One region of the Pseudoduganella sp. GW821-FHT05F09 genome, then DNA from elsewhere that is predicted to be linked to it. Evidence: riboswitches for the same ligand, from Rfam matches in the RefSeq annotation. Region 1 holds a riboswitch; the other holds the start of a gene.
The links. Region 1 has a riboswitch for thiamine pyrophosphate ahead of AC07S4_RS14970 (TonB-dependent siderophore receptor). Riboswitches for the same ligand answer to the same signal wherever they lie in the genome.

Region 1 (8,696 bases):
AAACCATTCAAAGGCCAGGCGCAAGTCTTTCTCGACACCGCGCCCACGCTGGTAGGCATTCCCCAGCTGCACGCGGGCAGCTGCAGCTCCTTTGCCTGCCGCCAGCGTCCATAGCTTGATTGCAGCAAGCCGGTCCTCCTTGATGCCATGGCCATAGGCCATCATAAATGCCAACTGCGCCATGCCGTCAGCATTGCCGCCTTCCGCCGCGCGAGAGTTCCAGTACAGCGCCAATGGCAAATCGGCGGTGGTGCCTTCGCCTTCAAGGTAGCGTCGCCCAATTTCCGCTTGCGCACCAGCGTGGCCAAGCTGCGCTGCGTCGAAATAGTGGGCAAAGGCCAATTGCTGGTCTCTGGGCAAGCCACCCAGGCCGAAGGCGTAAAAACGCCCCAGGTTGCGCGAGGCAAAGTAGTGCCCGCCCTCTGCCGCACGCTGGAACCATTGCACGGCCAGCACAGCGTCCTTCTCCACTCCCAGACCGTCATCATAAGCGACGGCCAGGGCATTCATGCCGTCCCGATCCCCGTGCTGTGCCGAGCGCTGATACCAGACAAAGGCGGTCTGCGGATCCGCTTTCCCCAGCTTGCCGTGTTCGGCCAGGAAGCCCAGTTCCATCTCGGCACTGGCGTTGCCACGTGCAGCCGCCTTGGCAAAGTGCTCCTGTGCCTTCCTGAAGTCCGGCCTGTCCGCGTTCGATGCTTCCAGGCCAGCCTCCAAATCCGGATCGCCGGACCTCAATTGCTTCAGCTCGCTCTGCGCCAGTACAAAAGGCAAACTGCGCCAGATGCCATGCACCGGGAACCACCGTAGCGCCTGCAACGCCTCCTGTTTTTTGCCCTCCAGCCTCAACTTTGCGCCGATATAGAACCACGCTTCGTTCAGGGCGCTTTCGCGCTTGACGGGCGCAAAGCCGCTGGCCAAACGCAGCAATTCCTGCTGGCTCATCCGTCCGGCGAGAAACTCCATCACAGGACGCGGCCAGGGGCCGTCGGGCATGGCGCGCGCGTACTCATCCAGAGCGGCTGGCATAGCGGCATGGCAACGCTGCAACAGCAGCATGGCCAGTGCGGCATCGTCGGGAGCCAGAGTGCGCGCTACCAGGCGAGCCTGCACGAACCGCTGCGTGTCCGCCATGGCACCGACGGCATCGCCCGTCCCCAGTCTCGCCCAGGCCAGACTAAGCAGTTGCGCATCGTCATCGCTCACTGCGGCCGCCTTGCTGAAGTGGTCCAGCGCCTGTTTATAGTTGCCAGCTTCGAAGGCCGCCCGGCCGCGGCATTGCGCCTTGCCCGCATCTTGGCCGCTAATTGCATCGAGCTTCCGAACCAAGGGCCCGATACTACTGCGCGAGCTAGGATAGATGTCCCCCAGGAACACCAGGTCCAGCAAACTGTCGCACAGCAGCTCGAGCCGTGCTGCATCGTCTTTCGCCTGGATCTTGTCGGGCGCCGCCGTTAGTTGGGTCAGCATCAGCGCGGCGTTGGCAACACGCCCATCCCGAATGGACACTGCCTTGGACTTGACCGTGCCGATGGCGTTGAACTGCAGCGTAGATTCCATCAACGGCTCCAGCAGTTTCGATTGTGATTCCAACTCGGGCAACTCGGACGCCTCAATCTGTTTGCGCTTGACTTTGTAGTCCAGCACATAATCAACTTCGTTCCCGCGCCATGAAAACTCCTTGTGCGCGCGGAAGAAGGCGTTGTCGATGGTCTTGGCTTCCGCCACGTTGACCAGCTTGACCTCCTCGGGCCACACAATATGCAGGCGGTAGCGCCCCTGATACATGCCCAGCGGCGGCGCGAAGGGAGCCGAGCGGGATAGTTTTTCCGGAATGCCCAGCGTGCCGTCCATCACACGGTTCTTGTGAGATAGCGCATACCAACCGTCCACCTCCTTGACCGGCTTGGGAAGCCTCAGACGGGCGCTAACAGAGAACACCGTGCCGTCGTCGCTGTCCCGCACAATGGGTGGTTCGCTCAATGTGGCGCCACGGAATTGCTTGTCGTAATCGCCCAGCATGTCCTGGCGCAGCTCGGCTGCAGACATCGCTGCATAGCGGGCGCGCGCGAAACGGGCGTACTGCGCACGAAAACTGGACGTCACCTCCAACTGGACGTCTCCAGTCAGATCGTTGACGATGAATTTCTCGCTGCTGTCGTACAGTGGAAAGCCGGTGGCTTGCTCCGGCAAGGTCACCAGAGCTGTGGTGTCGGCCGCCACCACCAGCGCCGCAGCGCCTGGAATCGCGCTCGGCAGCTGCGACAGCAGTCCCTTTTCGCCTTCGCGCGTGGGGTCCACATAGTACGTCACGCCGTCCGCCACTACACGCACGATGACGTGATCAAACCACGACGGCGTTGGGAGCAATTTTTGCGGAAACTCCGGTGCTTGCGCATTGACCAGCACCGGCTCGGACTTGATACCCAGCTGCGCCAGCACAGCAATCAGCAAAGTAGTCTTGTCCTTGCAGTCGCCGAAGCGCCGCCTGAGCACAGCGTCCGGCGGCTGCGGCCGGTGCGAATTTTCTCCCAGCGCCACGCTGAAATAACGGATCTCATCCTGCACCCAGTGCAGGGCAGCGCTGGCGCGCTCCTCCTCAGTCCTGCCGGACGCGAACTGGGCCGCGATAGATTTCAACTCTGGCGAAGCGGTCGGCCTCTCAAACAGGCTGCTGGCCCACGCCGCCACTTCCTGCCAACTGCCGTACTCGCTCAGCTGCAACTTGCGGAACGGCAGATAGCTGGCTGGCACACCGGCCTCTGGTTGATACGCTTCAAGATTCTTTTCGTCGAAGCGCAGACGCTCCACGGTTCCGTTGCGCTCGACCACAGGCACAATCCCGTGCGGCCGAGAATCACCTAATTCGCGCCAGTGCAAGCGCTGACTGGCCGGATGCGACACCGTCAAGCGACGCTGCTCGGTCGGCAGCATATAGTCCCAGCTGAAGTCGTCTGCCCACAGGCGCCCGAACACTGGATTGCGGCCTTCAACGCTAAAGACAAGGTGCAGGGTGTCGCCAACGCGCACGTCCTCCAACAGCAGTTGCACCGTGCTCTCTCCAACGTAGAAGCCGCTTTCCAGGCTGGGCTCGCGTTCAAGCAGCCGCGCGTTGACGGTTGCGGTGCGGTCGATGACCTCCGTCCCGCGCAGCAGCGCAACCCGGTGCAGATGCAGCTTCTGGTAGGCAGGATAATAGGGCAGACCGATTTGACCTATTTCGCGCAGGCGGGTTTTGTCGTTCACCAGGATCGCCCGGCTGACCAGATATGCTGGGTTGGCGCCGGTCCACACTTGTGTTTCCGAAAGACGAACGACTACCGGATCCGACCTTACCGCCGGTGGCACATCGGCAAGTGGGGCCAGCCATTTGGGCAGCGGCGTACCCCGAAAAAAGGAAATTACGGGTTTAGCAGCTTGCAATGCAGGCTTGGCTGGAGCTGCTATTGCGACGCTGAAAGGCAGCAGGAGAGTGCAGGCGAATAAGTAGTTAGAGCGCATGGGCGGGGGCAAGTTGCAGGAAAGCGCAGGGCCAACAAAGGCGTGTGCAGGAAGCCACCAGCATATCATCTTGCCTGATGGAAAAATGCACACATTCTCACATCGCCGACGCGCCTTGCCGCCCGCTCAACCCCAGCCGTACCAGGCGTCGCGCAGTTCGCCGACCTGGACTTGCTGCAGCACGCCCTGGCTTTCCAGCCAGGCGCGCACCAGCTCGCGGTGGTTTTCTTCGACTTTGCCGTAGGCTTTGCCGGACACCACGAAGCCGCTGAAGTCGCTATTCATGCCGCCGCCGAAGGCCAGGCCGTTGGCCTCGACGGCCTCGAGCAGGAAGCGGTACAGCAGGCTGTCGCGCTGCGCCGCGTCCTGGCCGTCGGCCAGCTTGGCGTCGACCATAAAGCCCAGTTCCTGGAATTCGCCCAGGTGCATTTTCTTGCGCTGGCGCCGGTTGGCGCGGTGATGGGATCGGCTCATGTTTTTCTATCCGCTGAGTGTTAAAGCCGGATTGTCGCATGCCCCCGCGCCAGCGCAAAGCGCCTGCGCTAGTCGCCCAGGCAGGCCTTGCACGCCGCCTCGGAGAAGCGCGCCTGGCAGCTGCGCTGTCCCGGGTACTTGAGTTCGAGTTCCTTGTAATTGATGCAGCTGGCCGGCGATAAGGCGATGATGGCGGGCTGCTGGTAGGTCAGGCCGGCCTTGTCTCTCACGCTGAGGCGGGAACCGTTGCCGTCCGAACGCAGCTCGATGCCGCCGTCCCTGGTGATGAGCGTCAGCGCGCTGTCCTGCGACGGGTCCGGTCCGGCCACCATGAGCGCCGCCATGCGGTGCTTGGAGTCCAGCGTGATCATGGCGTTGCTGCCCTCGTCCATCGTCACGTATCCGCCGCGCTCGATGCCCTCCTCGTCATAGATAATCAGGCCGCCGGCCTTGCTGCCGCGCTTGGACACGTGGCCACCGGCCATCACGGCGTCCGGCAGATCGCCGCCCAGGCGGGCGCGGACGATGCCTTTGGCGTCGACCACCACCACTTCCCTGGCGCGCACGCTGTCGAAGATGGCGTTTTTCAGGCTGGCGCCGGCCACGGCGCCGCCCCCGGCCAGCAGCAGCAAACCGGCCACCCACAAGCCGTTCTGGCGGTTCAGGCGCTTGCGCAGCCGGACATTCTCTTGCTCGCAGGCGAGCAGGCGTTGTTCTATCTAGGTCAAATCAGGTCTCCTGGCGGGTGAATTGCCAATTTTGCCATATTTCTCGACGGAAATGCAACCGGGATGGGCCTGTCAAACGCATTGCAGGCGGCTGAGCGATAATGGCGGGCTCAAGCCAGCCAAATTCAAACAAGGAGCCCGCTTTGCTTAACTTCGATTTCCACAACCCTACCCAGATCCTGTTCGGCCAGGGCCAGATCGCCGCCATCACGCCGCTGGTGCCGGCCGGCGCGCGCGTGCTGATGCTGTACGGCGGCGGCAGCATCAAGCGCAACGGCGTCTATGAGGAAGTGAAGGCTGCGCTGAGCGGCCATACGGTGATTGAATTTGCCGGCATCGAGCCCAACCCGCACTACGAAACGCTGATGAAAGCGGTCGGCATCGTCAAGGCCGAGAAGATCGACTTCCTGCTGGCGGTGGGCGGCGGTTCGGTGATCGACGGCACCAAGTTCGTCGCCGCAGCGGCGCTGTTCGGCGAAGAAGACCCGTGGCTGATACTGAAGAAAGGCGGCGCCAACATCAACGCCGCCCTGCCCTTCGGCAGCGTGCTGACCCTGCCCGCCACCGGCTCGGAAATGAACGCCGCCAGCGTGGTCACCCGCGCCGCCACGCAGGAAAAGCGCGCCTTCCACAGCCGCCACGTATTCCCGAAATTCTCCGTGCTCGACCCGAGCAAGACCTTCACGCTGCCGCTGCGCCAGGTGGGCAACGGCGTGGTGGACGCCTTTGTGCACGTGATGGAGCAGTACCTGACCTATCCGGTCAACGCGCCGGTGCAGGACCGCTGGGCCGAAGGCCTGCTGCTGACGCTGATCGAGGAAGGCCCGAAAACGCTGAGCGAGCCGGACAACCTGGACGTGCGCGCCAACGTCATGTGGAGCGCGACCATGGCGCTGAACGGCGTGATCGGCGTGGGCGTGCCGCAGGACTGGGCCACCCACATGATAGGCCACGAGCTGACCGCGCTGTACCAGCTGGACCATGCGCAAACGCTGGCCGTGGTGCTGCCGGGCATACTGACGGTGCGCAAGGAAGCCAAGCGCGCCAAGCTGCTGCAATATGCGGCGCGCGTCTGGGGCGTGAGCGAAGGCGATGAGGACAGCCGCATCGCCGCCGCCATCGCACGCACGCGTGCCTTCTTCGAGCAGATGGGCGTGCCGACCCGCTTGTCCGGCTACGGCCTGGACGCGTCGGCGATCGACGCCGTGGTGGCCGCGCTGGAGGCGCACAAGCTGGTCAAGCTGGGCGAACACCGCGACGTGGACGCCGCCGCCGCCCGCGCAGCACTGGAGCTCAGTTTGTAATTCGTGCTACACTTGCAGCTCGCTAGGGGTCCTGGAAACGCGTTTTCCGGGTGAGAGATACCCTTCGTACCTGATCTGGATAATGCCAGCGAAGGAAAGCGCAAAGTTGTTTCCCCTCCTTTGTACCCTTCCCGTTGGCTCCCATTTTTACGAGAGCCTATAATGTCCGCACGAAATTTCGCAGTTAGCACGATCGCCCTGGCGGTCTCCCAAGCCTTTACCGTTTCCGCCTTTGCAGACGATGCGCCAGCCGCCGCGCCCGCCGGGCAAACGCCGTCCGAGGTGGTCGTCATCACCGGCAAGAACACCGCCACCCGCGCCTCCGTGGCCGGCTTCACCGACCTGCCGCTGCTGCTCACGCCGGCCTCGGTGACGGTGCTGGGCCGCGAGAAGATGCAGGATCTGAACATCCGCTCCACCACCGACGCCGCCAAGTTCGACGCCAGCATCAGCGACGCCTACAACGCCGTCGGCTACGCCGAGCAGTTCTCCATCCGTGGCTTCAAGCTCGACAACGGCAGCAGCTACCGCAAGGATGGCATGATCATCCCGGGCGACACCCAGATCCCGCTGGAGAACAAGGAAGCCATCGAAGTGCTGAAAGGCCTGGCCGGCCTGCAGTCCGGCATGGCCACGCCGGGCGGCATCATCAACTACGTGACCAAGCGCCCGACCGCCGCGCCGCTGCGCTCCGTCACCATCGAAGCGAGCGAGCGCGGCACGGTGCTGGGCGCCGTGGACGTGGGCGGCCGCTTCGAGGACCGCCGCTTCGGCTACCGGGTGAACCTGGCCAGCGAGCGCCTACGCTCCTACGTCAAGGGCGCGGACGGCCACCGCAACTTCGTCTCCGGCGCCTTCGACTGGCAGATCTCGCCGCAGGCCCTGCTGCAGCTGGATGCCGACTACCAGAAGAAGTCGCAAGTGTCGGTGCCCGGCTTCCAGCTGATTAACAACGCCACGCTGCCCAAGATCTCCGCCGACAATATGCTGAACAACCAGTCGTGGAGCTATCCGGTGGAGACCGAAAGCAGCAACATCGGCGCGCGCTTCACCTACCAGTTCAACCAGGACTGGAACGCCACCGTGAGCGCCAACAGCCACTCCTTCAAGCGCGACGACTACACCGCCTTCCCTTACGGCTGCGGCGCGCAGGACCTGTATCCCGGCTTCTGCACCAACGGCGACTACGACGTGTACGACTACATCAGCCTGGGCGAGCGCAAAAAGCCGCAAGCCATGCAGGCCATGGTGCAGGGCAAATTCGCCACCGGCGCCTTCAAGCACGCCGTCACCGGCGGCTACTCCTTCTACAAGAACAGCGAGAAGTGGGGTGACGACATCTACGAATACGCTGGCACCAGCAATATCTTACACCCCGTCGTAGTCAAGGCCACCGGCCTGACCAGCGGCCCGGTGACGGAGCGCCGCAGCGACCGTGAGCGCGCGGTCTTCTTCCAGGACGTGGTGGGCCTGACCGAGCAGCTCACGCTGCACGCCGGCGCGCGCCACACCCAGGTGGAACGCAATCAGCTGGCCGCCAAGGCCGCCACCGACGAGAGCTTCTGGCTGCCCAACGTGTCGCTGGTGTACGCGCCGCTCGCCAACGTGTCGGCCTACGCCAGCTGGGCAGAAGGCCTGGAGCGCGGCGGCATCGCGCCCAAGCTGACCAGCAACCAGAAAGAGGCGCTGGCGCCGTCGCTGTCCAAGCAGGTGGAACTGGGCGTGAAGGCGGACCTGTACAAGGACCTGAGCCTGGCCATGTCCGTGTTCCAGATCCGCAAAGGCCTGGAATACACCGACGCGCGCAACACCTATGTGCGCAACGGCCAGGCGCAGCACCGCGGCCTGGAGCTGTCGGCGCAAGGCCACGCCACGCCGGACCTGATGCTGGCCTTCACCGCCATGGCGCTGAACACCGAGCAAAGCGGCACCGGCCAGGCCGCGCTGGACGGCAAGCGCGTGACCAATGTGCCCAAGTTCAAATCGTCGCTGTACGCCGAGTACGCGCTGCCGCAAGTGGCCGGCCTGAAGCTGAACGCCAACTGGCAGCACGCGGGCAAGAAGGCCTTCGACCCGGAGAACACCTTCTTCGTGCCGAGCTACGACACGCTGAACCTGGGCGCGTCCTACGCCACCAAAATCGGCGCGACGTCGGCCATCTTCCGCGCGCAGGTCTACAACGCCACGGACAAGTTCTACTGGCGCGACGTGACGCCGGACCTGGGCGGCTACCTCTTCCCCGGCGCCGAACGCACCTTCAAGCTGTCCGCGCAGCTGGACTTCTAAGCTCTAAGTCAGAAAATGTACTGCACCCGCATGGCGAAGCTTTTCGCCGTGCGGGCCGAATTGCGTCCCACCAGCCAGGCGGCTTCGTATTTCAGCTCCTGGCCCGCGCCCAGTTCGCGCGATCCTAACAGCGCCGGCCCAAACCGGTGCGAGCGCTGCTTCTCCGGCAGCCAGTCGTTCCACTTCCCCACTTCGCCAAAGCCCTGGATACCGGGCTGCAGCCAGCTTTTCCAGCGCTGCTTCACCTGCCACTGGTAGACCAGCTGCGTCTGTTCCGGCTCGCCGGTACGGTAGTCGCGCTGCAGGAAGGCGTTGAAGTTGAACTGCGTGCGCCAGACTTCCGTCTGCAGCACCGGGCCTATCTCCACACTGTAGCTGTGCGGGCCGGAGTTGCTGCGGCCAA
Region 2 (8,696 bases), on a different contig from region 1:
CCTCTTGCAGGATCACCGGCTCTATGCCCAGCAGGTGGGACACGGTGCGCCACAGCTGGCGCGGCGAAGTCCAGGGCTTGGGCAGGAAGGCGTGCGCCTGCAGGCGCAGGCCGGGATGGCGGGCCGAATACAGCAGCACCGGCATGCGCTCCTGGCGATGCCGCAGCTGCTCCAGCAGCACCGTGCCGTCGCCATCCGGCAGGTCCGGATCGAGCACCACCAGCGCGTAGCTGGCCTGCTCCACCTTGCGCAGCGCCTCGGCCAGCGTGGCCACGTGCACCACTTCCGTTTCCGGCACCAGCAGCGTGGCCAGCACCAGCGCCGCGTCGGCGTCGCCATCAACGTGCAGCACGCGCGGCACTTCGGTGACGAGGGACGCCAGTTCTTCCATGACGTCGCCGATTGCGTACAGATTGTCCTTCATGTTTTTTTCTCCGCCCGCAGCCATGGCGGCTGCGGTTTGCTTGTGGCGCAGTGCCTGGAACCAGAAGGCGCGCGCGCACAGCAGCGGCGGGGCCGTATCGATGGATTCAGGGTGCAAGGTCGGCGGAGCTGGGCCGAAATTCAGATACAGCGGCAGGGAGAGGGCGGCTGCAAGGGGAAGCAGCGAGGGCGGTTCAGGCCCCCGCGCTGATGGATGTAAGTTTAGCGTATTTCCGGCGAAACGTATTTAATTTCGCACTTATTTTTTCAGCCGTGCATTAAACGCAGCATGCAAGCCATTCAACGTTTCCTCTGCGGTCAGCAGCTGGTCGGCGATCTCGTTGATCTTGCGGCGGCTGGAACGCGCATGGTCGCGCAGCACTTCAAACGCGGTGTTGCGGTCGGTCTGGAATTTGCACATCAACAGGCCAACGGCCAGGCTGGTCTCGCGCCCGGCGGCCAGCGCCGCGTTCAAATTCAGCTCGGTGCGGCGCAGCTGGCGGATCTCGTCGGCGCGCGCCAGGCCGGCTTCGAAGGCCGGCATCAGGTGCTGCTCGTCGACCGGCTTGACCACAAAGCCGACCGCGCCGTAAGCGGCGGCCTGCTTGGCCGCGTCGCTGTCGCCGCGCCCGGACAGGAACATGAACGGCACCGAGGTGTTGCGGTTGAGCTGCTTGGCAAGTTCCAAACCGGACATGCCGGGCATGTGGATGTCGAGCAGCGCCATATCCGGTTCGCGCTCGGCCACCTGGGCCAGCGCCTGGTCGGCCGAATAGGCCAGCACCGTGTCGTAACCTGCATGGTGCAGCACTTCGCTAAGGAAGGCGGCCAGCAGCTGGTCGTCGTCAACGATCAGTATCAGGCGCTTCGCCGGGGTGGGTGCATTCATTGGGTCGCAACCTTGAGCGGATGATAATGCGACCGATTATAAAACGATCACGCCGCACCGGCGCGAATTTATTCGCTTAAGAGTTCTTCGGCGGGTTCCGCTAAAAACAGCGCATTGAAATCGCGTACCGCCTGGCCCGGATCGTCCACCATGTAGACCCCGCTGACGGCCGCCACCATGTGCGCGCCCCGCGCCACCAGCGGCGCGGCGTTCTGCGGCGTCATGCCGCCGATAACCACGCGCGGCAGGTGCACGCGCCGGCGCGCCTCGTCCAGGATCCCGGGCTGGGTGGTGACCGCATACTGCTTCACGCGCGACAGGTAGAAGCCGCCGAAAGCGACATAGCTGGCGCCGGCTTCCTGGGCATCGAGCGCCAGCTGCATCTCGCCGTAGCAGGAGGCGCCGATGATGGTGTCCGGGCCGAGCAGCGCGCGGGTCTGGGCGATGCGGGCGTCGGTGCCGCCGAGGTGGATGCCGTCCGCGCCGATCAGCAGGCACAGGTCGACATGGTCGTTGACGATGAAGGGCACGCCGTAGCGGCGGCACAGCGCCAGCAGCTCAGCGCTCTGCTTCATGCGCAGTTCGGGGCTGGCGTCCTTGTGGCGGTACTGCAGCATGGCCACGCCTTCGGCCAGCGCCTGTTCGGTAACGTCGAGCAGGCGGGCGGTGTCATCCCAGTTGGGGGTAACCAGATAAAGTCCTTGCATGATGGTCTCTCTTTGATAGTTGTAGTAACTAGCGTTGTGGAATGCGCTGGCCGGGCGCAATGGCAAATGCGGCGGCCAGCGCGCCATGCGTGTAGTCTTGCGCGCGCGCCAGCGCCTGCTGCATCGGGACGCCTTGCGCCAGCAGGCCGGCGGCGGCGGCGGCCAGCGTGCAGCCGCTGCCGTGGAACTCGCCGGGCAGGCGCGCCCAGCTCCAGGCCTGATCCTGATCCTGATCCAGCATCGGCGCCGCGCTGAACCAGCGGTTGACGACCGTGCCGCCGCCCTCATGGCCGCCCGTGACCAGCACATGGCGGCAGCCCTGCCGCAGCAAGGCCTGCGCGGCCATCCCCGGCCCCTCGCCGGCGTTGACGGCAACGCCGGCGGCTGCTGCCAGCGCGGCCGCTTCCGGCCCGTTGGGCGTGATCAGCGTGACCAGCGGCAGCAGCACCGCCAGCGCCTGCACGGCGTCGCCGCGCGAGAGCAGATCGCCGTGGCCGCTGGCCAGTACCGGGTCGAGCACGACGGGCAGCGCATCGCCCGCTCCGGCGCGCAGCTCCGAAATCAGCTGCGCAATGGCGCGCGCGTTGGCGGCGCTGCCGGGAATGCCGATCTTGATGGCGTCCACCCTCCCCTTGGCCGCCAGCGCGCGGGCCTGGCGCAGCACCACGTCCGGCGCCACCGGCAGCACCTCGTACACGCGGTCGTTGTCCTGCACCGTCAGCGCCGTGATGACCGGCAGCGCGTGCGCGCCCTGCGCGTGGATCGCCAGGATGTCGGCGGCAATGCCGGCGCCGCCGGACGGATCGGCGCCAGAGAACACCAGCACGCAGCGCCGCCGGAGCTCGGCCGTCATACCATTCTGCCCGCCATCGGCGACGACGGCGAGGCCGCGAACTTGCGCGCGATGCGCCCCGCCAGGAAGGCCTCCCGGCCAGCCTGCACGCCCAGCTTCATGGCGCGCGCCATGCGCACCGGGTCCTGCGCGCCGGCGATGGCCGTGTTCATCAGCACGCCGTCGCAGCCCAGCTCCATCGCGATGGCCGCGTCCGACGCCGTGCCGACGCCCGCATCCACCAGCACCGGCACCTTGGCCTGCTCGATAATCAGCGACAAATTCCAGGGGTTGAGTATGCCCATGCCGGAGCCGATCAGCGACGCCAGCGGCATCACCGCCACGCAGCCGATATCCTCCAGCATGCGCGCCTGGATGGGATCGTCGCTGCAATAGACCATCACATCGAAGCCATCCTTCACCAGCTCCTTCGCCGCCACCAGCGTCTCCGGCATATTGGGGAACAGGGTTTTCTCGTCGCCCAGCACCTCCAGCTTCACCAGCTTGTGCCCGTTGAGCAGCTCGCGCGCCATTTGCAGCGTGTACACCGCGTCCTTGGCCGAATAGCAGCCGGCGGTGTTGGGCAGGATGGTGTACTGCGACGGCGGCAGCACGTCCAGCAGGCTGGGCGCCTTCGGGTCCTGGCCGATGTTTACGCGGCGTATCGCCACCGTGATGATTTCGGCGCCCGCCGCGTCGGTCGCCTCGCGGGTCTGCGGCAGGTCTTTGTATTTGCCGCTGCCCACCAGCAGGCGCGAAGTGTAGGTCTTGCCCGCGATGGTCAGCAGGTCTTCATTTTTCAGGTCACGCATAGTCTATCTCCAAATTTTTTGTTTGACGCGCCGCGCTCAGCCGCCGCCGATGGCGCGCACGATGTCCACTTTGTCCTGCGCCTGCAAGGTGCGGCCGCCCCACGCCTGGCGCGGCACCACGCTGCGGTTCACCGCCAGCGCCAGCGCCTGGTGCGCCAGCCCCAGCTCCTCCACCAGCGCCTGCAGGCTGTATTGCGCCGGCACGCTGCGCGCCTCGCCGTTCAGTTCAATCGCGATCATGGCGGTTCAGGCCTTGCTGTAGAGCTGCGCGCCCTTCTTCACAAACTCCACCGCCTTCTCCTGCATGCCCTGCGCCGCGTATTCGCGCACTTCCTGCGTGATCTTCATCGAGCAGAAATGCGGGCCGCACATGGAGCAGAAATGCGCCACCTTGGCGCTGTCCTTGGGCAGGGTCTCGTCATGGAAAGAGCGCGCCTTGTCCGGATCGAGGCCGATGTTGAACTGGTCTTCCCAGCGGAACTCGAAGCGCGCCTTGGACAGCGCGTTGTCGCGGATCTGCGCGCCCGGATGGCCTTTCGCCAGGTCCGCCGCATGCGCCGCGATCTTGTAGGTGATGATGCCGTCCTTGACGTCATCCTTGTTCGGCAGGCCGAGATGCTCCTTGGGCGTGACGTAGCACAGCATGGCCGTGCCGTACCAGCCGATCAGCGCCGCGCCGATGCCGGAAGTGATATGGTCGTAGCCCGGCGCGATGTCCGTGGTGAGTGGCCCCAGCGTGTAGAACGGCGCCTCGTTGCACTGATCCAGCTGCAAGTCCATATTCTCTTTGATGAGCTGCATGGGCACGTGGCCCGGGCCTTCTATCATCACCTGCACATCGTGCTTCCATGCGATCTGGGTCAGCTCGCCCAGCGTCTTCAGTTCGCCCAGCTGCGCTTCGTCGTTGGCGTCGTAGATGGAACCGGGACGCAGGCCGTCGCCCAGGCTGAAGGACACGTCGTAGGCCTTCATGATTTCGCAGATCTCTTCGAAGTGCGTGTACAGGAAGGACTCCTTGTGATGCGCCAGGCACCACTTGGCCATGATGGAGCCGCCGCGCGAGACTATGCCCGTCAGGCGCTTGGCCGTCAGCGGCACGTAGCGCAGCAGCACGCCGGCGTGGATGGTGAAGTAGTCCACGCCCTGCTCCGCCTGTTCAATCAGCGTGTCGCGGAAAATCTCCCAGGTCAGGTCTTCGGCCTTGCCGTTCACCTTCTCCAGCGCCTGGTAAATCGGCACCGTGCCGATAGGTACGGGGCTATTGCGGATGATCCATTCGCGCGTCTCGTGGATATGCTTGCCGGTGGATAGATCCATCACATTGTCGCCGCCCCAGCGGATGGCCCAGGTCATCTTCTCCACTTCCTCGCCGATGGACGAGGTGACGGCCGAGTTGCCGATGTTGGCGTTGATCTTGACCAGGAAATTGCGGCCGATGATCATCGGCTCCACTTCGGGGTGGTTGATATTGGCCGGGATAATGGCGCGGCCACGGGCGATTTCCTCGCGCACGAATTCCGGCGTGATCTCGGCCGGCGTGGAGGCGCCGTAGTTCTGGCCCGGATGCTGGCGGCCCATCATTTCCGCCATGCGCTCGCCCATGGGGCCGGACGCCTTCAGCTCCGCCAGGTACTCCTTGCGGCGCATGTTTTCGCGGATCGCCACAAACTCCATCTCGGGCGTGATGATGCCCTGGCGCGCGTAATGCATCTGCGTGACATTGCCTGCCCCGTTCGGGTTCGCCCTGGCGCGGCGCGGCTTGCGGGTCAGGTTGAAGCGCAGCTCGGCCAGCGCGGCATCGTTCAGGCGCTCCTTGCCGTAGGCCGAAGTCGGACCGTCCAGTTCCTCGGTGTCGCCGCGCTCCAGTATCCACGGCAGGCGCGGCGTGGCCAGGCCGGAGCGGATATCAATCTGCACGTCCGGGTCGGTGTACGGGCCGGAAGTGTCGTAGACGTAGATGGGCGGGTTCTTCTCGTGGCCGAAGCTGGCCGGCGTGTCGGACTGCGAGATCTCGCGCATGGGCACGCGGATATCCGGGCGGCTGCCCTCGACATAGAATTTGCGGGAATTCGGCAGCGGCGCGATGGCCGCGCTGTCCACCTCTGCGGTGGCGGACAGGAATTTCGGGTTGGCGTTCATTTGGCTCCTTTGTTGGCTACAGGAGCCAGCAAAGGAGGTTCGGCAAATACCCGGCTGCGGCGCGCAGTCCCGTGGGTACGGGCGCGCGGCGTGGCGGGTGGAGGCCTAAAGCTTCCCTTCGCTGGCATTATCCAGATCAGGTTCGGAGGGTATTTCTCACCCGCGCCGCTTTCGCGACGCAGGACCCCTAGCGTGTGCCGCCTTGCGGCAGCGATTTGAATTATACATGGCCCGCGAGCGCAGGCAACATTGATTCGAAACTAAACTTTTTTACCGCACCGCAGGTTCAGCGCGATACGCTGCAGCGGGCAATGCGGTCAATAGAGCCGCTCCACAGGCCGAGATGGCCGCGTTCTTTGGCGACGAACTTCCCTTCCACGGAGGCATAGCGCAGGGTTTTGCAGCGCAACTCAGGGCTGTCCTTGGCGAAGGTGACCCACAGGCCGTTGCGCTGGATGCCATGGTCGTAGTCGTCGCGGTGCAGGTAGATCGCATCGCCTTCGAACTCGCGCACCAGGTAGCCGGTCACGCGGATCTGCTTGCCGTCGAAGCGCGCGGGGTTCGCGATCAGCTCTATCAGGGACACGTCCTGCGGCGGGCGCGCCGCAGGTGCGGCCTGCGCCGCCATTGCCGCCGCCATCATCAGCGCCGCTACGATAGTCTTCACCACAACACTCCATCCATCCGTTCAAAATGCGATGATAACCGAGCGTGGCGGCGTTGCGGCGCGCATCCACACGCAGACGAAAAAAAGCCCCGCCGAAGCGGGGCTTTAAGCAAGAACCGTAGATTACTTCGCGGCTGGCGCAGGCGCGGCTGCGACGGCTGGCGCTGCGGCAGGCGTTGCGGCTGCTGGCGCGGCGGCGGCCTTCTCAGCGTGCTTGCCATCCTTGGCGTGCGATTTCTCTTTCGACTTTTCCGCCTTCTCGGTCTTCACCACTTCCTTGCTTTCCTTGGCTTCCGCTTTCACCACTTTGGCTTCCGCCTTGGCCGACGGCGCTGGAGCAGCGGCCGGAGCCGGGGTTTGAGCGAAGGCAGCGGTTGCGAACAGGCCGGCGATCAGGGTAGCGATAGTCTTGGTCATGATGTATTCCTCTGTAATTTTATAAACGGTTTATTTGATTTTTTTTACTGCTTACTTCGTTGCAGGGGCGGCTGGCTTTGCCGCTTCCTTGACTTCTTTGTGTTCTGCTTTGTGTTCTGCTTTGTGTTCTGCTTTGTGTTCTGCTTTGACTGCGGCTTTGGTTTCCACTTTCACTTCGGTCTTGGCTACCGGCGCCGCTGGAGCGGCGGGCGCCGTTGCTGGTGCGGAGGCCTGTGCAAACGCAGCGCTAGCGAACAGTCCGGCGATCAGGGTAGCGAATACTTTTTTCATTTTTCAGTCCTCTATCTAGTTTGTGGTTTCGTGCACATTTGCCGTGTCACTGAGGAGAAAACGCGGCGCGGATTCACGCAGTTGACGGGCTTTACACGCGCTTACAACTTGCGGTAATTGCTTACAGTTAGCCCAAAAAAAATCCCCGCCGAAGCGGGGATCCATTTGCGGCAAGCAGGCCGTGTCAGGCGAAGGGCGTGTAGGAGATCCCGTTCTGAATGGCGCCAATTACCTGCAGCTGGTTCTCGGCGCTTTCGCTGAAGCTCACCAGCATGTCGGCATAGGCCAAACCACTCTTGACGGAGTTGCTCCAGTATTCGAGGCCGCCCTGGTCCGGCGCGCGGTGCAGCACATTGGCGTACAGCTTGGAGATAAACGCGTCGGCCGACAGATTGCCGCCATACATGCCCTGGAATTCGGCGCTGCCGATAAAGCTGCCGGCAACGTCCCGCATGCTGCTGCCTGCATCCAGCACCGCCATCCAGTAGCCCAGGCCACCGCTGTCCGGCGTGCGGTTAAGCGCCGCCTGATACACGCGGTAGGCCATGCCTGCGTTGCCGGCGATATCAAAGGCAAGCGCCCCGTCGGCAAATTTCACGCGTTCGATATTGCCGGTCATGTCCACGCTCTGGCTGCCGTTCAGTGACGAAACGTTGAAGCCGGCGGCAGTCTTCGCGATCGCATAGGCGGACTTGGCGCCGCTGTACTTCAGCACGTCGACGCCGCTGCCGCCGTCAATGCGGTGGGAGCCCGACAGCACCGAGATCACATCGTTGCCCGCGCCCGCATCCACATGCAGCTGCCCTCCACCGCCGCCGACGGCGACGGTGTCACTTCCCGCACCAGACATAATCCACGCATCGCCGTATATCCGCGCCGGCAGGCTGATGCTGATGGTGTCATCCCCTGGAAAAAGTGCGCTGTTAGCCAGCATGCTGGCATCGATTACCTGGCTCGCGCTCAGCGTCGTCGACAGTCCCGTCAGGCGCTCATAACTTCCGTCGCGGTATTCGGTGACATACGAGGACATGACGCCGCTTACCGACGAATGGCTCAGCCCCTGTGCAATGGTCAGCGAATTGCCGCTGACCTGGAAATCGCCTGCAATGGTGCTGGAGGCGATTACTTTGTCGGCCGTCAGCACAAGCTTGGACAACGTGCCGCCGACATTGCCGTTCAGGGTTGAATTCAGCAGCCCGTTGAACTGGATGCCGACGTTGCCGAACTGCTGATCGTAGCCGGGCGAATACTGGGGCAATATCGTCGTGATCTTGGCGGCCGTGGTGCTGCTGGCCGTACTCACGACAGACAACTGGTTGCCGGCGTTGATATCGTACTTGAAGCTGTACTGGCCCGCCTCCGCTATCGTTACAGCGCCGGCCACGCGCACCTCAATGCCGGTCGCGGTCGCCGTGCCGCTCAGCGCATTGGGATCGGACAGCGCAACGCCTGTGAAAACTTCCGACGAGCCGTCAGCAAAATTGAGGCGCAGCGTCGTTCCGAGAAAACTCCACGAAGA

Region 2: linked by a shared signal. The riboswitch ahead of thiC (phosphomethylpyrimidine synthase ThiC) and the one ahead of AC07S4_RS14970 (TonB-dependent siderophore receptor) in region 1 are both predicted to bind thiamine pyrophosphate.

The regions. Positions count from the first base shown of each region.
Region 1 is NZ_JBWKSD010000004.1:321,409-330,104, reverse strand. It holds gene AC07S4_RS14990 (DUF3857 domain-containing protein) at 1-3,501, opposite strand, end outside; gene AC07S4_RS14985 (YggL 50S ribosome-binding family protein) at 3,628-3,975, opposite strand; gene AC07S4_RS14980 (hypothetical protein) at 4,044-4,616, opposite strand; gene AC07S4_RS14975 (iron-containing alcohol dehydrogenase) at 4,847-6,007, shown strand; TPP riboswitch at 6,022-6,121, shown strand; gene AC07S4_RS14970 (TonB-dependent siderophore receptor) at 6,170-8,293, shown strand; gene AC07S4_RS14965 (hypothetical protein) at 8,302-8,696, opposite strand, start outside.
Region 2 is NZ_JBWKSD010000002.1:878,429-887,124, forward strand. It holds gene AC07S4_RS09205 (response regulator) at 1-541, opposite strand, end outside; gene AC07S4_RS09210 (ANTAR domain-containing response regulator) at 683-1,312, opposite strand; gene thiE (thiamine phosphate synthase) at 1,381-2,019, opposite strand; gene thiD (bifunctional hydroxymethylpyrimidine kinase/phosphomethylpyrimidine kinase) at 2,048-2,872, opposite strand; gene AC07S4_RS09225 (thiazole synthase) at 2,869-3,663, opposite strand; gene thiS (sulfur carrier protein ThiS) at 3,700-3,903, opposite strand; gene thiC (phosphomethylpyrimidine synthase ThiC) at 3,910-5,802, opposite strand; TPP riboswitch at 5,899-6,001, opposite strand; gene AC07S4_RS09240 (hypothetical protein) at 6,089-6,469, opposite strand; gene AC07S4_RS09245 (hypothetical protein) at 6,593-6,886, opposite strand; gene AC07S4_RS09250 (hypothetical protein) at 6,938-7,177, opposite strand; gene AC07S4_RS09255 (DUF4214 domain-containing protein) at 7,362-8,696, opposite strand, start outside.